2 linked regions of the Prosthecobacter dejongeii genome follow. The main gene of each other region encodes a partner of the protein of the gene in region 2 in a complex. Links are inferred from orthologs where the notes say so. Each region holds a gene or a part of one and is shown on either strand. Other genes may lie near its edges. The genes, in order: secY and secA.

The links.
Region 1: the proteins of secA (region 2) and secY are in contact, whole or in part, in a crystal structure (PDB 3DIN), measured with the Thermotoga maritima proteins. The link is inferred for Prosthecobacter dejongeii from one-to-one orthologs. Residues at the interface, in WP_004082002.1 of Thermotoga maritima: Glu261, Ala262, Arg263, Lys300, Ala301, Arg302, Thr303, Ile304, Ile305, Leu323, Tyr324, Asp325, Pro326, Val329, Ser330, Tyr333, Ile336, Lys340, Phe345, Val349, Glu363, Phe364, Tyr374, Ser375, Gly376, Gly377, Glu393, Ile395, Thr482, Ser483; in WP_004081795.1 of Thermotoga maritima: Glu108, Gly109, Glu110, Glu111, Ala236, Glu237, Arg238, Arg239, Ile240, Thr241, Ile242, Gln243, Tyr244, Ala245, Arg246, Arg247, Val248, Thr249, Gly250, Arg251, Arg252, Val253, Tyr254, Gly256, Ala257, Ser258, Thr259, Tyr260, Leu261, Pro262.

What each region holds. Positions count from the first base shown.
Region 1 is NZ_JACHIF010000011.1:62,529-70,619, forward strand. Bases 5,179-8,091 are described here. They hold secY (preprotein translocase subunit SecY), read right to left. Parts: upstream 7,433-8,091; coding sequence 5,924-7,432; downstream 5,179-5,923. Other genes in these bases: map (type I methionyl aminopeptidase), read right to left, coding at 5,179-5,915; rplO (50S ribosomal protein L15), read right to left, coding at 7,531-7,971; rpsE (30S ribosomal protein S5), read right to left, coding at 8,009-8,091. Also shown: HNQ64_RS20750 (4-hydroxy-3-methylbut-2-enyl diphosphate reductase), read left to right, coding at 1-684; HNQ64_RS20755 (hypothetical protein), read left to right, coding at 739-1,185; HNQ64_RS20760 (adenylate/guanylate cyclase domain-containing protein), read left to right, coding at 1,272-3,155; HNQ64_RS20765 (response regulator), read right to left, coding at 3,184-3,744; more of map, read right to left, coding at 5,088-5,178. UniProt on the Escherichia coli protein: The central subunit of the protein translocation channel SecYEG. Consists of two halves formed by TMs 1-5 and 6-10.
Region 2 is NZ_JACHIF010000013.1:65,895-74,875, reverse strand. The notes cover bases 4,344-8,146. They hold secA (preprotein translocase subunit SecA), read right to left. Parts: upstream 7,799-8,146; coding sequence 4,544-7,798; downstream 4,344-4,543. Other genes in these bases: HNQ64_RS22610 (DUF721 domain-containing protein), read left to right, coding at 8,135-8,146; HNQ64_RS22620 (iron-sulfur cluster assembly scaffold protein), read right to left, coding at 4,344-4,508. Also shown: HNQ64_RS22640 (glycosyltransferase), read right to left, coding at 1-391; HNQ64_RS22635 (AAA family ATPase), read left to right, coding at 499-2,121; HNQ64_RS22630 (hypothetical protein), read left to right, coding at 2,126-2,575; HNQ64_RS22625 (lipid A deacylase LpxR family protein), read right to left, coding at 2,621-3,640; more of HNQ64_RS22620, read right to left, coding at 4,026-4,343; more of HNQ64_RS22610, read left to right, coding at 8,147-8,512; HNQ64_RS22605 (DUF2868 domain-containing protein), read left to right, coding at 8,524-8,981. UniProt on the Escherichia coli protein: Required for protein export, interacts with the SecYEG preprotein conducting channel.

The sequences.
Region 1 (8,091 bases), on a different replicon or contig from region 2:
TCCCGCGCATTAGGCGACCAAGGCAATGGCCATTACCTCGTCGTTCTCACCCTTTCAGACGTGGATTACGTCTGCGAATACATCCGCCATGGCGGCGATAAAGCCCTCTTTCTAGAACGCTTCAAAGGTGCCAGCGCCCTTTCCGAAGGGTTTGATCCCGACCTACATCTCCAGCGCATCGGAGTGGCCAATCAGACCACCATGCTGAAGTCCGAGACGGAAGAAATCCAGCGCCGCCTTCAAAAGGCCATCGAAGACCGTGATGGCAACGACGCCACACAAAAGAATTTCCAGGTCTTCGATACCATCTGCGGAGCCACCCAGGAGCGTCAAGACTCCCTCTTTCTTCTCCTCCAGCAGCCTCTCGATGTACTGCTCGTCGTCGGTGGTTACAACAGCTCCAATACCACCCACCTTGTGGAAATCGGCGAGCAACAGCTTCCCACATTCTTCATTCGTACAGCCGAGTGCCTGACATCTCTGGAGCAGATCGTCCACTTTGACCTCCACTTGAAAGCGGAAAAAACCAGTTATTCCACTAAACTGGCTGAAGACGGCCCCGTCACCATTGGCATCACCGCCGGAGCCTCTTGCCCGAACAACCTTATCGAAGACACCCTTCTCAGGGTCTTCCAACTTCGCGGCATTTCGCCTGACCAAGTGCGCGCCCAGGTCGGCGTCTAAAAACCCTCATTTGCCTGAGCGAATGAGCCGATTGAGAGCGTTTTTGCCCTCATCATGACACGCTTGCTTTTTCTCCTCGGCCTCTCCGTCCTCCTCAGTTCTTGCTCCCTCGGCTTCAACCGCGAGTGGAAAGCCGCCCTCCGGGCTCCTGTGACCGAAGGCATCGAAGGTGCCTGGGAAGGCACCTGGCAGAGCGAATCCAATGGCCATCACGGCCGCCTGCGCAGCGTCGTGGGCCCCACTAAAAACAAAGAGGGAGATCACGCCTTTCATTATCACGCCACCTGGGCTGGCATCCTTAGCGGCGCTTATCGTGTGGACCACCGCGTGACCCCAGCCACGCCCGCAGGTCAACTACAGTTCCAGGGCCAGCACCAGATGCCCAGTTGGGCAGGCGGCCTCTACACCTACCAAGGAACGGTCAAAGGTGATGACTTCCACGCCACCTACGAGTGCGCTTTGGATAAAGGCAGCTTCCGCATGAAACGCGTCAAAAAGTAGCCTCACCGAAAAGAGTTTGACCCTCCAGCGCAGCTTTCGGCTCGACATGGAGTTAAAGCCTGCAGCACCATCTAGGAGCTGCCTCCATGAAACTCTTTTCCAGTTTTCGAGCGAAGCTCATCTTGACGATCTTTCCTGTCGTCGCCGCCGTGACCACGGGAGCTCTCCTGCTGGCCGAATGGAAATTCAGCGCCACCTATCAGCACCTCTTTGAGGAACAATTTGAGAGCCAAATCAGCGCAGTTACCCTCGCCAAAGATCGGCGTTTTCACGCCCTCTCAACAGTTCTGGAGCGCATGGCGCAAAAAACCGAACTGATCGCAGCGATGAAAGAAGGTGACTACGCCAAAGCAGGGAGAGACCTCCGCCCGGCCTTGGAATCCCTCGCCCAAGAACGACTCCAAAGTGAATTCACCAACATCGGCAGGCTCACCACACAGCCCCATGAACGCAAAGAAGATCACAAACGCCCGTTTCGAGAACCCTCGCGTTCTACGAATAGCGGCCAATCTGCGCCTTTCATTACCCTCATCAATGCCGAAGGCCAATTTGTCATCAATTCACGCACCCGTAGCAATACGATCCCCTTCCCAGGGCAAGCGAATGAAACCCTACAGCTCCGGCGCAACTCAGACCGAATACCCTGGCTCAGCGATCGCAAATTTGAAGAAATCCTTAAACAGCAAGAAGTCGGTTATTTACTGGTCGAAGCCGGCGAACGTCGCGCCGAACAAGTGCGCGAGGTTTTCATCACCCCAGTCAGAGATCCTCAGACCCAGACCTTTCTAGGTGCCTTCGTCTTCGGCCTGCCCCTCCCTGCCATCGCAGACCGCATCCTGTATGAACAAACGCGCCGCAGTGACTACGGCGAAATCATGGGGGGCATCTTCATCGAGGGAAAACTCGTCTCTTCCACAGTTCCTGAAGACCAAAAAAACGTCATCGAAAAAGCCCTCGCAAACGCCCTCGTGCATTCATCCGAAGACAATCAAGAGATCCTTCTCTCTATCGGTCATAGTCAGCATCGGCTCATTTACCGAATTCTCAACCCAGACAGTCCTTTTCCTAAAGCTCTTCAGGTCAATCTATATCCCCTCGCCTCACTCCAGAGAGAGATTCTGGATCTTCGCCGCAGCGCCATCAGCTTAGCCATCATCACCCTTCTCGTCGCTTTCGTGCTCGTCATGCTCATCTCTCGCAGTCTCTCAGGTCCCATCCGGACCCTCGTCACAGCCACTCAGGAGATTGAACGCGGCAATTACGACGTCCGAGTCCCCGTCACGCGAGATGAAGTCGGCCTCCTTGCCCATGCCTTCAATGACATGGCCGCAGGCTTGGCACTCCAAGAAAAGTATCGCAGCATTCTCAATGCCGTCGCAGATCGAACGGTGGCTGAACGCTTGATCGAAAATCGAGAAGCCTTGGGCGGAGAATTAAGAGATGTAGCGATGCTCTTTTGTGACATTCGAGGCTTTACCGCTCTGACTGAGAGAATGCCACCCCATGAAGTCATCGATCTTCTCAACGAGCACATGACTCTGCTCACTCAAGTCGCCTATAACCACGGGGGCATTGTGGATAAATTTGTGGGAGACCTCATCATGGTCCTCTTCGGCGCCCCCATCACCACGGGGCACGATTCTCAACGAGCCGTCGATTGCGCCCAAGCCATGCTCAAAGCACGTCACCACCTCAATCAAAAATGCCGTCACCCACTGGAAATCGGCATCGGCATCGCCACCGGCAATGTCGTCGCTGGCTGCATGGGCTCAGACCAACGCCTCAGCTACACCGTCATCGGACATCGGGTCAACTTAGCCTCGCGTCTTTGCAGCATCGCCCAAGCAGGTGAAATCGTCGTGGATGCAGAAACTGCCCGGAGTTTATCATCCACCACTCCCATCGCCCCCCTTCCCGTCATGCAACTCAAAGGAATTTCCGAGCCCGTGGAGATCTTCCGTATCGCTTGATCACGAAAGTCTCCACGGCATTCAGGCTTTAAACCTCAGCTCCTTTATGACCGAGCTGCTTCACAGCCTTGTTAAGCTGATCATACTCGATCGGCTTCTTGATGACAGTCACGGGTCCATGAGAAAGAATGCGACTCAGGATTTCACTATCTGGATAGCCTGTGATGACCACGATGGGCAGATCCGGATACATCTCCTTGAGCTGGGAATAGACTTCATCTCCAGGGACATCCGGAAGCTTCAAATCCAGGAAAACAAAATCAAAGCGCTGCTTCTTGGCCATACTGATAGCCTCAGCACCCGTGCCAACGACCAAACGTCCAAAGCCTGCTTTCTTTAAAAATTGCTTAAATAAAGCCTGCAAAGCAGGGTCATCGTCAACAACCATCACGGTGGGCTGACCTGACTCGTCCTCTTTACGCAGCACGTCACGATCCAAAAGACTGCGTTTGATACGCCACCGTCCACCAATCTGGACAGCAGGCAACTGACCACGCTGAACAAGATAATAAACGGTAGGCAGGGGAATGCGAAGATACTCAGCAGTCTCTTTGACCGTCATGAGTTCAGGGGAGGTTAATTCAGCCATAAAAAGTATTGTGGTAAAAATGAAGATTGCTGCCTGTCATTGTGAACAACTAAGCAAAATCAGAATTGAGTCGAAGTTGCTATATAATTACCATGACATCAAGCCTATTCTTGCAGATTTTAGTGGTCTTGAAAAATTCCAAACATATCACATTTGAGAAAATGCCCGTAATTGAGCTCTAAGCTCATTCATTTCCAAGAATCCTACCAAATTTGCAATCTTATTAAAGAAACCTTAACATTATTCTAAAGCTTAGAGATCTCAGAATACAAAGCGTTCAAAAACAATCCCACACTGCCTTTATGTGAAACACGGAGTAAGTCCTCCGTGAGGCCAAACAATAGAAAGGCGACCGATTAAAAAGCCAAATCTCGAAAGACTAGTCAGCCAAACCCAACATGGAAGCGAGCCTCCTCTTCAAAAAATCAATAAAACAGATGCATTAAAGAAACGACAGATAAGACAGACTTGGCAGCCATGTTTTCAAAGCGCCAAAGGCCCACGGCTGGATGAAATTCACACTTTCTCCATCACCTTCTCCAATTTTAGCAGCAAGCCCTCCACGGCACGCCGTCCGACAAGAAAAGACTTGAAACCAAACCTTCGACTTATGGATCCAAGACCAATTTCCAAAAAGAGGGCCTGATTGAAAAGGTGGGCGCGGTGCGATGGGTGGCAAGACCAAAGCTCAGGCTGCAATCTTGACGATAACAGCCAAGTCCAGCTTGCGGTGAACGACAACCGTCCCGCCCCGTCGGCGCTTATCGGAAAAGGTTTTTGGAAATCAGTTCAAATACAAGGCACGAGACGAAAAGGGGTCAGAACATGACCACCAAGTTTTAACACTCTAAAGGCCTCAAATGTGACCTCAATCATTCATCAATGTAGGCGTGAAAGAAGCAGGAAGCACACAGATGTGCAGCCGGGAGAAATAATCCGGATTTTCATCAGGGTGGCGAGATCCCACTGGCAGAAATATTCACGTCATCACCATCCTTCACCATGTTCGGATATGGTTTTTAAAATGGGAAGAACTTGTTATTTTTTCAGTTGGCCGGTGAAATCCTACTGAAAACATGCGGCATGACATGACGATTAAAGCCATGAATAAAGAGCTTCTCGTTCGATCACAGAATCCACCCATCTAGTCTAAATTATAGCACCACCTCAGTATGATAACTGAAGGGAGCGAACACTTCGGCCTCCGTTTTCCTCAGGCCTTCATGAGACTATCCGATGACAAGAAAAGTGTTCAGTAAATAAGAAGCTCATAGAGCCCTGTCAGTACCATTGAATAAAAAAAAGCCCTCTGAATGAGGGCCTTTTTGGAAAATACAAATGAATCAGAACAACTCACTCACAGGTAAGGGTGTCAAATCATTGACTCCCTTTGGGAACATGCGCTTGCGGAATGTCAGGATCTCAGGCTCTTTATCTGTCACCAAAACAACATGCTCGAAATGAGCACTCGGTTTACGATCCTGAGTAATCGCTGTCCAATTATCGGAAAGGACTCGTGTTTTGCCCGTTCCCATATTGATCATAGGTTCGATAGCCAACGTCATCCCGGATTTCAGACGGGGACGATCCCCTTTCGTTCCGTAATTCGGGATTTGGGGCTCTTCATGAAGCTTCCGCCCAACACCATGACCCACAAACTCACGGACAACCGTGTAACCATACTGAATCACGTGCTCCTCAACCGAAGCGCAAAGGTCACCTAGCATCCAACCATCACGTGCGTGCCTGATAGCTGCATGCAAAGACTCCTCCGTGGCCGCTAACAGATGCAACGTTTCTTTGGCAACATTACCCATAGGAACGGTGAGAGCGTTATCACCAATCCAGCCATTGTATTCAATCCCGACATCGATTTTCACAATATCGCCATCTTGAATGACACGTGGCCCACCGATGCCATGAACCACCTCCTCATTGATCGAGATACAAATGTGCCCAGGAAACTTCCTGTAGCCTAGAAAGGCACTTTTACATCCACGGGCTTTCATCTCAGCAGCCGCAAACCGATCCACTTCTCCAGTGGTCACACCGACATGAGCCTGAGCTGCCGTCTTCAAAAGGATATCACGGGCCATTTGACAGGCTTCGCGAATCCCCTGTTGCTGAACGCCGTGGCGGATCGGAATTTTGCTACTGCTGAGGAGTCCCATGGATCAAATCACATGCCTTTGTTGTAGATCAGCCAAGCCACTCCCAAAAGAGTGATCAGGGCGATACCGGTCCAAAGAACGGCAACGGTGGTCGGGTTGGCCACTTCACCAGTCTGCTGCATCCGATCAAAGCGGCCACGAATACGACCCTTCTTCAGGAAGCCATCATAGTGGCTCTTGAGCAAGTGAGTTTCGATCTGACGCATCACGTCCAGGACAACACCCACCAAAATGAGAAGGCTGGTGCCACCGAAAAACTGCGCCGTCTGAGGTGCGATGCCCAGCAAGGCACTAATGACACCAGGCATGACATAAAGAGCCGTCAGGAAGATGGCCCCCGCAAAAGTCAGGCGGCTCATCGTGAAATCCAAGAAATCAGCCGTCGGCTTACCTGGACGAATGCCAGGGATGTAACCGCCACTCTTCTTGAGATCTTCAGAGATCTGGGTTGGCTGGAACATGGTCGCTACCCAGAAATAACTAAAGAAGAAAATCAGAGCTGCAGAAAGACCATAATAGATCCAGCCGGAAGCAATCGCCTGAGAAAAGCGCTGCACCCAACCCACATCAGGGAACATCGAAGCGATGATGGAAGATGGGAAAAGCAAGATTGCCTGGGCGAAAATAATCGGCATCACACCAGAATAATTGATCTTCAGAGGCAGATACTGAGTCTGACCACCATAGACCTTGCGGCCCACCACGCGCTTAGCGTACTGAATGACGATTCTACGCGTCGCCTGGGTCAGCGCAATCACACCAGCGATCACCAGGATCATAAACGCCAGGAGGAGCACCAAGGTAGCGGGCTTACTCATGTCACCATCCACGTTACCTACGTAGGTCTGCCACACCTGCACCATCGCACCAGGAAGATCCGAGACGATGTTCACACAGATCAGCAAAGAGACTCCGTTACCAATCCCCCGGTCGGTGATCATTTCTCCCAACCACATCATCAACATCGTTCCTGCTGTAATCGTGATCACTGAAGGAAACACAAAGCTCCAAAAGCCAAAGTCAGGAACCAAAGGACGCTGAAGACGCTCAATCGTCTCATTCAGCCCGCCCAAGAAAATATTTTGACCTGGATTTTGCAATGACTGCGCCAGCAAATAACCCTGGAAAAGGCAAAGCACGATCGTCGCGATTCGCGTATATTGTGTGATCTTCTGCCGTCCACCATCTTCTCGAGCCATCTTACTCAAACGTGGCACCACAGCAGTAAGGAGCTGTAACATGATTGATGCGCTGATGTAGGGCATAATGCCCAGAGCAAAGATGGCACAGTTTTGCAGGCCACCGCCACTGAACACATTCAGCAACGCAGCCACTTGAGCAGCACCTGAACCGGCGTCCGCTGTGCGAGTTTTGATCCACTCATCCAGCACAGTGACATCTACCCCTGGAAGGGTGATAGAAGCACCGATGCGGACGATGACGATCATCGCCAGCGTGAACAGAATTCGGGAACGCAGGTCTGGGACTTTGAAGCTGTTAGCAAAAGCAGAAATCATGAGAAAGGGGAGTATAAGAAAGCGGGCCTAGCCATCTAACAACCGAAAAGGTTGATTGGTGACTGGCCCGCTGACGGGTTGAGTTAGATCTTAAATGATCAAGCTGCGACTGAGCCGCCAGCCTTCTCGATCTTCTCGCGGGCCGAGGCGCTGACATTCTTGATTTCGATGGTCAGCTTGCGGCTGAGGTCACCAGAACCCAGGATCTTAATCGCATCGCAGTTACGGTTAACAATGTTGCTCTCACGAAGCAGAACTTCATTGATCACCGTGCCGTCTTCGAAGGCATTCAAAGCACTCACGTTCACGACTTCATAGACATCGCGGAACTGAGCATTGCTGAAACCCTTTTTGGGGAGACGACGGTGAAGAGGCATCTGGCCACCTTCGAAGCCTGGACGGATACCGGCACCTGCACGGGCTTTTTGACCCTTGTGTCCTTTACAGGAAGTCTTGCCGTGGCCGGAGCTTTCACCGCACCCGATACGCTTGCGGCGCTTTTTCGCCCCTGGGCGAGGTTTGACGTCTTGGAGTTGCATACTGATTTGAAAATTAAACTTTGAACTTGGGGATCAATTACAGAGCTTTCTTCTCTTTGATCTCTTTACCGCGAGCACGCAGGATTTCGTCTTTCGGACGCAGGGCGCCGAGAGCAGCCA
Region 2 (8,981 bases):
CTGGCAGCACCCGCCCACGAGAGTAAAGGCTGCCGCCTACGGAAAAGGGGCGGTAGTTATGGAGAAACTGCACCACCGGCAGCTTGCGTTTCAGCGCGCTGTGGTAAAGGGCAGGGGACCCCACGGGATAGATATTGTGAAAAATAGCGAGCTCAGGCTGAGCCGCAGTGATGGCGGCCTCGAAACGCTGTTTGCCTTCAGGATTATAAAAAAGCTTCCTCGCCTGAGCTAGTTTGCCTGGTGCACCTGGCTGTGTCCATTCCTGACTGTCAAAGAGGCAGGACGAGACCTGATGTCTTAGGCTGAGATGCTCGTGGATGCGTCCCACGGCATATTCCTCTCCCCCAAAAGAGCGGTAACGATTGAAAACATCAAGGATGGTCAGGGACATAGCATTCTGGGAATCCATTCGATCATCGCACAGACTGCGCCACGACCAATGGGAATGTCTAATAAGCCATTGTCATGTGGCAGCGAATCGGGAACAATTCACCCATCATGAGTGATACCCCCCAGGACCCGCCAAATCCCTCCAAACCGACGCCATCTCCCGATGAGATCACCCGGAAGCTGGAGGATTTCATCAAAAACAGCCTCGGTGGACAGGTGGTATTTTCTCGGGTTGAGCCAAGTCTGCGCGGAGGTATCCCCGAGGAGGCAGCTCCGGAGGGACCTCCCGTGGAGGAAGAGCCTGCGGCCACCTATGATTTCCAATACAAACCCGCAGACATCAAAGCCTACCTGGATCGGTTCGTGATCCGTCAGGATGAGGCAAAAAAAGTGCTCTCGACGGCTGTCTGTGACCATTACAACCATGCGCGGATGCTGCGTGAGCACAAAAAGCAAAAGGGGGCAGGCCAGTTGGAATTCACCAAACAAAACGTCCTCATTACAGGGCCAACGGGTGTGGGTAAAACCTACCTCGTGAAACACATCGCGGACCTGATCGGTGTGCCGTTTGTGAAAGCGGATGCGACGAAGTTTAGCGAAACGGGTTATGTAGGGGCTGACGTGGATGATCTGGTGCGCGACCTCGTTGCGAAAGCCAATGGCAATGTGGAACTGGCGCAGCACGGCATCATTTACCTGGATGAAATTGATAAACTGGCCACTGGGGGGGAGGGCCGAATCGGCCGGGATGTGAGCGGGCGTGGTGTGCAGACGGCTCTGCTCAAGCTCATGGAAGAGACTGAGGTAGCTCTCTATGCGCCTAACGATATGCGCAGCCAGATGCAGATGATGTTTGATACTCGCAAAGGGCGCACGGGCCGTGAGGTGGTGAATACCCGCAATATCCTCTTCATTGTAAGCGGTGCCTTTTCAGGACTGGAAAAAATCATCGAAAAGCGGCAGACTAAATCTGCCATCGGTTTTGGGGCGATGATGGCAGAGAAACCGCAGGCAGAGGAGCTATTGAGGGAAGCGCGTACGAAGGACTTCATCGATTATGGTTTTGAGGCTGAGTTCATCGGGCGTCTGCCTGTTCGTGTTTTTTGTGATTCGCTGAAGGCAGATGATCTCTTCCAGATCATGAAGAACAGTGAGGGCAGTCTCATTCGTCAATACGAGCGGGAGTTTCATGCTTACGGTGTTCGCACCGTCTTTGAAGATGATGCACTGCGGGCAGTGGCAGAGCGTGCGGCGGATGAAAAAACAGGAGCGCGTGGTTTGGTGACTGCGTGGGAAAAAGTCCTGCGTGATTTTAAGTTTGAACTGCCCAGCCTGGGGCTACCCGATTTGATCGTGGATGGCCCTTTGGTGGCGGATCCGCTCAATGCTCTGGAACGCTGCCGTATAGATGCGCAGAGCTTCAGCACGGATGTGCGGGCGGAGATCGTCCACCGTTTTGCAGCTCAGTTTGCCTCCTCGCACGGATTGGAGTTGGTCTTTGATGCAGGGGCCGTGCGTGCTTTGGTCCAGCGGGCTGAGCGTGAGGGCTGCGCGGTGGATGATCTTTGCCTACGTTTGTTTAAAGACTATCCCTTCGGTCTCCAACTCGTTTCGCGTAGCACGGGGCAGAAGGCCTTTCACATCCAGCGCGAATCAGTGGAGCACCCGGACAAATTTCTGAGCGATCTCGTAGTCGAGTCCTATCGCCAGTCTGAAGCTACCGATATTTAATTTTATGGATCGCAATCGAGTCACCCTCATGTTCATCGGCATCCTGGTCTGTGTGCCAATTTTGGCTCTCTATCAGTTCGGTCTGTTTCCTGAATTGGCCTTATGGTTGGAAAAGCAGCTGCCACGTCTTTTGGTGTTACCCGAAGGAGGAGTGAAAACGAGCCTCATTTTGCAGTATGGTTATTACACCCTGTTTGCTTTCATCAGTGCCTGGGCGGGTCTAGAAATGCGGGCTTTATGGCAAAAGTTTACCTTCCTATGTGGGCTGACCTATTTAACCTTGAGCCTGACGGTGACGCTGGCCTGGATGGGCATTTTATTTGAGCCGTTCAGTGGTCTGCTCGCAGCTTGGTTAGCAGGGCTCGTTTCAGTCATGGTCGCAGATGCGGGAAAAGTAGTGCTAAAACCCAACACGATGACTGAGGTGCTGACGCCTGAAACGAAAGAAGGATGAACCTCGCGGTCCATCCTTCTTTAAAATCTAGAGCTAGAGGTAGCCTTAGAAATTGAAGCTCAGCGTGATAGATCCAAAAATCTGCCCTTCATCCTGACCGCGATATTCGCGGGTACGATAAATGTAGGCGTAGCTGAGTTTGGTGTTTTTCCAATTCACCGCAAAGCCTGCGGAGAGGTCAGCGACCAGAGGGTATTTATCCACAGAATGGCTGTCACGGAAGGTGTTGCCATCCAGGAAGATATTGCGTGCTACAGCACGGCCTTCACCACGGATGAAAAAGTGAAAACCTAGGCGATTGGCCCACGATTTGGAGGTGTAGGGATTTTCTAGGGCTGTCGGTGTGGTCGCCGCTTCAGTGATCGCTCCGGTGCCAAAGTCATCGGGAAGGTTGTAACCAAAACGAACTTCGGTGCCGACGGTCGCGTGAGTCATGACATTGCCTAAAGTAGCACCCGCATAAGGCAGGATATCCCAGTCGAAGCCGTGGTTGTCACGGCGGTCACGAATGCGCCACATGCGTTCATAAGAGATGTTAACCCCGATTTCGTTGCCTAACTGATTGTCCCATCCCTGAGGATAATCAATGTCTCGCGCTTCGTGAACAAGGCGCTGAGTTTCCTCAGCGTAGGACCAAGGCCCGACGACGCCTACGTTAAAAACGAGAGAATTTTTAACGCGTTCGTTTTTCCAGATCAATCCCATACCGACATACAACCAGCCTGCGTAGGGGCGCTGATCTTTGACCAGATCCCTGGCATCCGTATCCATCGGCGTAAACATGCTCTGTCCCAGGGTAATGGCGACATTTCGCTCATAGGTATCCGTGCCAAAACCATCAAAATAGCCTGCCATCTGTCCTAATGTGGGATCATCGCCAAACTTTTTAAGATTGGGGGAACTCCAGCCGATGCGCGCTCCATTGGTGTAATTCGCATCGGTGTTACCGAACAAATCATTTTCGAAGTAGAAAGTCAGAGTTCCATAGCGATTTGGATCAATGTCTTGAGCCTGTGCGGCGACGGGCAGCAAACAAGCTGTCAGGAGGTAAAGTAAAGGTTTCATGGGAGGAGATGAGGTCAGAAGCAGACTCACCTCGCCATGCACAAACCGTGCCCCGTCTTTAGTTTCACTCCCGACTCTGTTTATTTGGCGTTGGACCGGCTTCCAAAAAGAGGAGCCGATTGAAAAGGCGGGTGAAGTGGGATGAGTGCCAAAGCAAGAGCACAGGCTGCTATCTTGATGATAACAGCCAAGTCCCGCATGTGGCGGGCACCAATCGGCCAATCCCGACGCCGCTTTTCGGACACCTATCTTGAAGACGGAGCTGCAGTTTCAAATCAGTTTTGAAGAATGCGTTCTGCGAAACATCAATCACAATGCCCTTTGCAAAGTGCATGTCCTATCAGGGCTATGAGGTGTGGCAGCGTGGTTTCAGAGAACGAAGCTGCTACTCTTGCAGCACGATCTTGATCTTCCCCGCACTCTTCCCAGCCGCAGCCAAACTATCCATTAGGGTAGGGCTTCCGAAATTCACAGGCGTGCTCACGGGTGCGGGTGCTGTAACTGAGTCTGCTTCGAGCGCAGCTTTCAGAGCCCCTTCCACCATTTGACCACAATGAATCTTCATAGGCGGCAGAGCCCCGAGGGGCGCACTGAGTTCTGCGGCGCTCATTTGCAGAGCTTCTTCCTTGGTTTTCCCACGGATCAATTCCGTGGCCAGACTGGCTACGGCGATGGCCGTCTGGCAGCCGAAGCTTTGGAAGCTAGCCTTATCAATCACTTTCTTGCCGTCCTTTTCCTTGTACTTCAGCCACATGCGCACCATGTCTCCACAGTCGGGGGAACCGACAGTCCCTACCGCATCCGCATCGGGCATCTCGCCAAGGTTTTGCGGATTGGATAGGGCGGACTGTAGGGTTTCTTCGTTCATGGTGAGAGATTGAGGGAACGGGTGGCGTGAAGAGATTACGCCAGTCGTCCGCAGCAGTTTTTGAACTTTTTGCCACTGCCACAGGGGCAGGAGTCATTGCGACCTGCGTTAGAAAGGGGCTTCTTTTGCGGGACCATGCCAGGCAGGATCAGCTTAGGCCCATCAGAACTGGGGTTATGGGGCTTTGGCTTTTCGGGTTCAGGTTCTGGTGCGGGGCGTGCCTGAGGTTGAAGGACAAGGTTTCCATCTTGAATCTGGATGCCATTGCCTTGCTGCTGCTGCATCATGGCGATCTGGGCCAGAAATTGCTCAAAGGCAGCTAACTGCTGAGTGCTGCGGAAGAGATTTCCCAGGACCTCACCATTGATGTTGCGCATCAATTCAGCGAAAATGGTGAAGGCTTCTTGCTTGAATTCAATGAGCGGATCCTTCTGCCCATAACTGCGCAGACTGATACCTTCCTTGAGAGCGTCCAATGCATACAGATGTTCCTGCCAGAGACGGTCGATGGCATTGAGCAGAATCATCTTCTCGATCTCTTGCAGAGCTTGTGGGTTGGCACCGCTAACTTTGAGATCGTAGGCACCGAAGATTTTGTCCTTCAGCCAAACATATTGAGCTTCGAAATCGAGAGCTTTGAACTCGTCATCAAAGTCGCGCAGACCGATCGGGAAGGTGGTATTCACCCACTGGAGCAGGTTCTCATAGTCTGGCTCCATGTCGCTGCCGCGTTCTTTTGGCAGGAATTCTTCCAGACGTTCTTTGAGACCTTTTTCAACGGCTTCATTGATGAGCAGGCGTGGGTCATTGCTGTCCAGCACATCGTTGCGCCATTCATAGATGACTTCGCGCTGCTGGTTCATCACATCATCGTATTCCAGCACGCGCTTGCGCCAGGTGTAGTTACGCTGTTCCACGCGTTTCTGGGCGGTTTCGACGGAGCGGTTTAACCAAGGATGCTGAAGCTCTTCACCTTCAGCCATGCCAAAGCGTTCCATGATCTTGGTCATGCGGTCAGCCGCGCCGAAGTTGCGCATCAGTTCATCCTCAAAGCTGAGGAAAAACTTGCTCTCACCAGGGTCACCTTGACGTGCGCAGCGACCGCGAAGCTGGCGATCCACCCGGCGGGATTCGTGACGCTCCGTGGCCAGCACCATCAGGCCGCCCAGTTCAGACACACCTTCGCCCAACTTAATATCGGTGCCACGACCCGCCATGTTGGTGGAGATGGTTACGGAACCTTTTTGACCGGCACGGGCGACGATTTCGGCCTCCTGACGGTGATACTTCGCATTCAAGACCGCATGAGGAATCTTCTGCAGCTTCAGCATGCGGCTGACAGTTTCAGAAGCTTCCACACTGGCGGTGCCCACCAGGAGAGGCTGGCCCTTGGCATGGCGTTCGCGGATCATTTCGATCACCGCATTGTACTTCTCACGACGCGTCTTGTAGATGCTGTCGTTCTGATCCAGGCGCTTCACGATTCGGTTGGTCGGGATCGTCAGCACGTCCAGGCCATAGATGTCATGGAATTCGGATGCGTCCGTTTCAGCAGTACCGGTCATGCCGCCCAGCTTTTCATAAAGGCGGAAGTAGTTCTGAATCGTGATGGTGGCCAGGGTCTGAGTCTCGGCATCAATCTGCACACCTTCCTTGGCTTCCACAGCCTGATGGAGGCCATCGCTCCAGCGGCGGCCCGCCATCTTGCGGCCCGTCTGCTCATCCACGATGACGACTTTGTTCTCTTCGACGACGTATTCCACGTCCTTCTCATAGAGACAATAGGCCCGAAGGAGCTGGCTGATCTGGTGGATGCGCTGACCCTGGTGGGAAAGACGGTCCTGCAGTTCATTCTTTTTCTGGATTTTCTGGGCTTCCGTTAGGGAGGCATCACCATCAATTTCAGAATACAGGGTGGCTAGATCAGGCAGCACAAAGGCGTCCGGCTCGTCAGGGCTGAGGAAGTTGCGGCCTTTTTCGCTGAGGTCAGCGTCATGACTCTTTTCTTCGATGGAGAAGTAGAGACCTTCTTTGAGTTCAAAGAGGTCCTTCTTCTGGGTATCCTCATACATCTTCAGCTCAGCCTTTTCCAGGGCGCGGCGCAGCTCAGGATCTTCCATGCAGCGCATCAGCGCGCGGTTTTTCGGCTGGCCCAGACGGCACTGGTATAGCTTCCGCCCTGCCACATCCAGCTCGCCTTTTTTGGCGTCTTCTTTAGCCTCAGTAACTAGGCTGTTGCAAAGTGTATTCTGGCGTCTAACCAACTGTTCGACCAGCGGTTTGTAGCGCTCATACTGGTGCGTGCTTTCCGCTCCAGCCACAGGACCGCTGATGATGAGAGGTGTGCGTGCTTCATCAATGAGCACGGAGTCCACCTCATCCACGATGGCGAAGTAGTGGCCGCGCTGCACCTGCTGCTCCTTGCTGGAGGCCATGCCGTTGTCACGCAGGTAGTCGAAGCCGAACTCGCTGTTTACCCCGTAGGTGATGTCACACTGATACTGGTCGCGGCGGATGTGGCTCGGCTGGTCATTCTGGATGCAGCCCACAGTAAGGCCTAGGAACTTGTAGAGATAACCCATCCACTCCGAGTCACGGCGGGCGAGGTAATCATTGACGGTGATGACGTGCACACCACGGCCCGTGAGTGCATTCAGTGCGACTGGCAGGGTGCCCACAAGGGTCTTGCCCTCACCGGTGGCCATTTCGGCAATCATCCCGCGATGCAGGGCAATGCCGCCAATGAGCTGGACATCAAAGTGAACCATGTTCCACTTCAGCGGCGTGTCACAGACGATGTGCTCCTGACCGACAAGGCGGCGGGCGGCATTCTTCACCACTGCATAGACTTCCGGAAGGATGTCATTGAGGATCTTTGAAATGATGTTCGCAAACTTCGGCTGGATCTCATTCCAGGCATCACGCGCCTTATCAATACGGGCTTTTTTATCTTCAATAGAAGCACCGCTCCAAGCGCTCTCGGCGAGGTAGCTGCCATCCAGAGAAGGGAAGTGGGGCTTCAGTGCGGTGAAGTAACCTTCCACATGACGCAGGCAAGCTTCGACGGTTTCTTCATCGGCAATACGCAATGAAACCCCCCCCAAGAAATGAGGCGTATGAAAGGCACGGAACTGGGCTTTCCACTTGGCGCAACGCTCACGCAAAACCTCATCGGATTCGTTTTGAAGCTGGGCTTCGATGCGGTTGATCTCGGCCACAACCGGTTGCAAGCGCTTCACAGTGCGCTGGTTTTTGGTGCCGATGATTTTTTTGATGATCCACTCGAACATAACAGAAAGGGAATGACAGAAAGACCGCCGCGTCACAAAGGGGCGTGGCGGTCGGGCTAATTACTTTGGAGAGGATGCGCGACTTGGCAAGTAGGGAGGGTGGGCTTCGCTGAGGTCAAAAAAGGCACTTCTATGAGAAATTGGACGTTTTGGATGCTTGCTCGGCATGTTGACGAAAAGGAAGACGGGAGCTTTGAGTCTGAACATAGGGTTGAATGATTTAGCTAATCGGGCCTCGATGCGGCGCTGGATGTGGGATTGTGGGGCCCTATGAAACATTGCCGAGCATGCATTTCTCACTCGCATTTCCTAGCACTCCCACACATCTTTAGGGGTATGTCCAATCGCCTCCCCACCGCTTCCCAGCGCCGCAGGCACGCCCTCATCTCGGCGTGGCGTGGGATGGATGGAGGTCCGATCATAGACTTACCGCTCAAGTCTGTGGCCGACCTCATCGGGCCGATCGTTTCGCAAGCAGGAATCGGTGAGCGGATGAAGCTGGAGGAAGTGCTGGGAGCTTGGAAAGAGATCGTGGGCGACTTTCTTTACCAGCATTCACGTCCAGACTCGATTCAGCGTGGGGTGCTGATGGTGCGCGTTTTACAGCCCACCGTCCATCATGCGCTGATGATGGAGCGCCCGCGCATCTTAAAACGGCTGAAGGAGACGCTGAAAAACTCTGGCATCAAAGATGTAAGACTGAAACATGGCTGAAGTGAACGTGCATGGACTGGAATGACTGGCAGAGCATCCTACGCTGGCGGGCCCTTGAAGAAGGCGATGCCGACGGGGCCATCCTTTCTGAAGAAAGGCGCCGGGAGGCTACGGCCCGGACTCGGGGTGGACTGACGGCCGATGAGATTAAGGGAGAACCGATTAACTCCCGCGAGATCACTTTTTTGCATAAACGAGCTCAGTGGTTGGAGCGCGAAGTTGTTGGCTGGAGTGGCTCTTTGGTGAGGGTGATGGAGCGACTCGTGACCGTCCAAGGGCGTTGGTCCTGGGCTCTAGGAGGGTGGGGTATTGCTCTGGTGATCGGTTACTTTCTTTCGGGCTTGGGGCAAGCCGCGGAGTTCAATCTCTTGGCGCTGCCTTTGGTGGGATTGTTGCTCTGGAATGCCATCATCATGGGCGTGTCTTTAGTGTGGGAGCTTTGGCCTGCGCCGAGTGCTAGCCGGGGCAG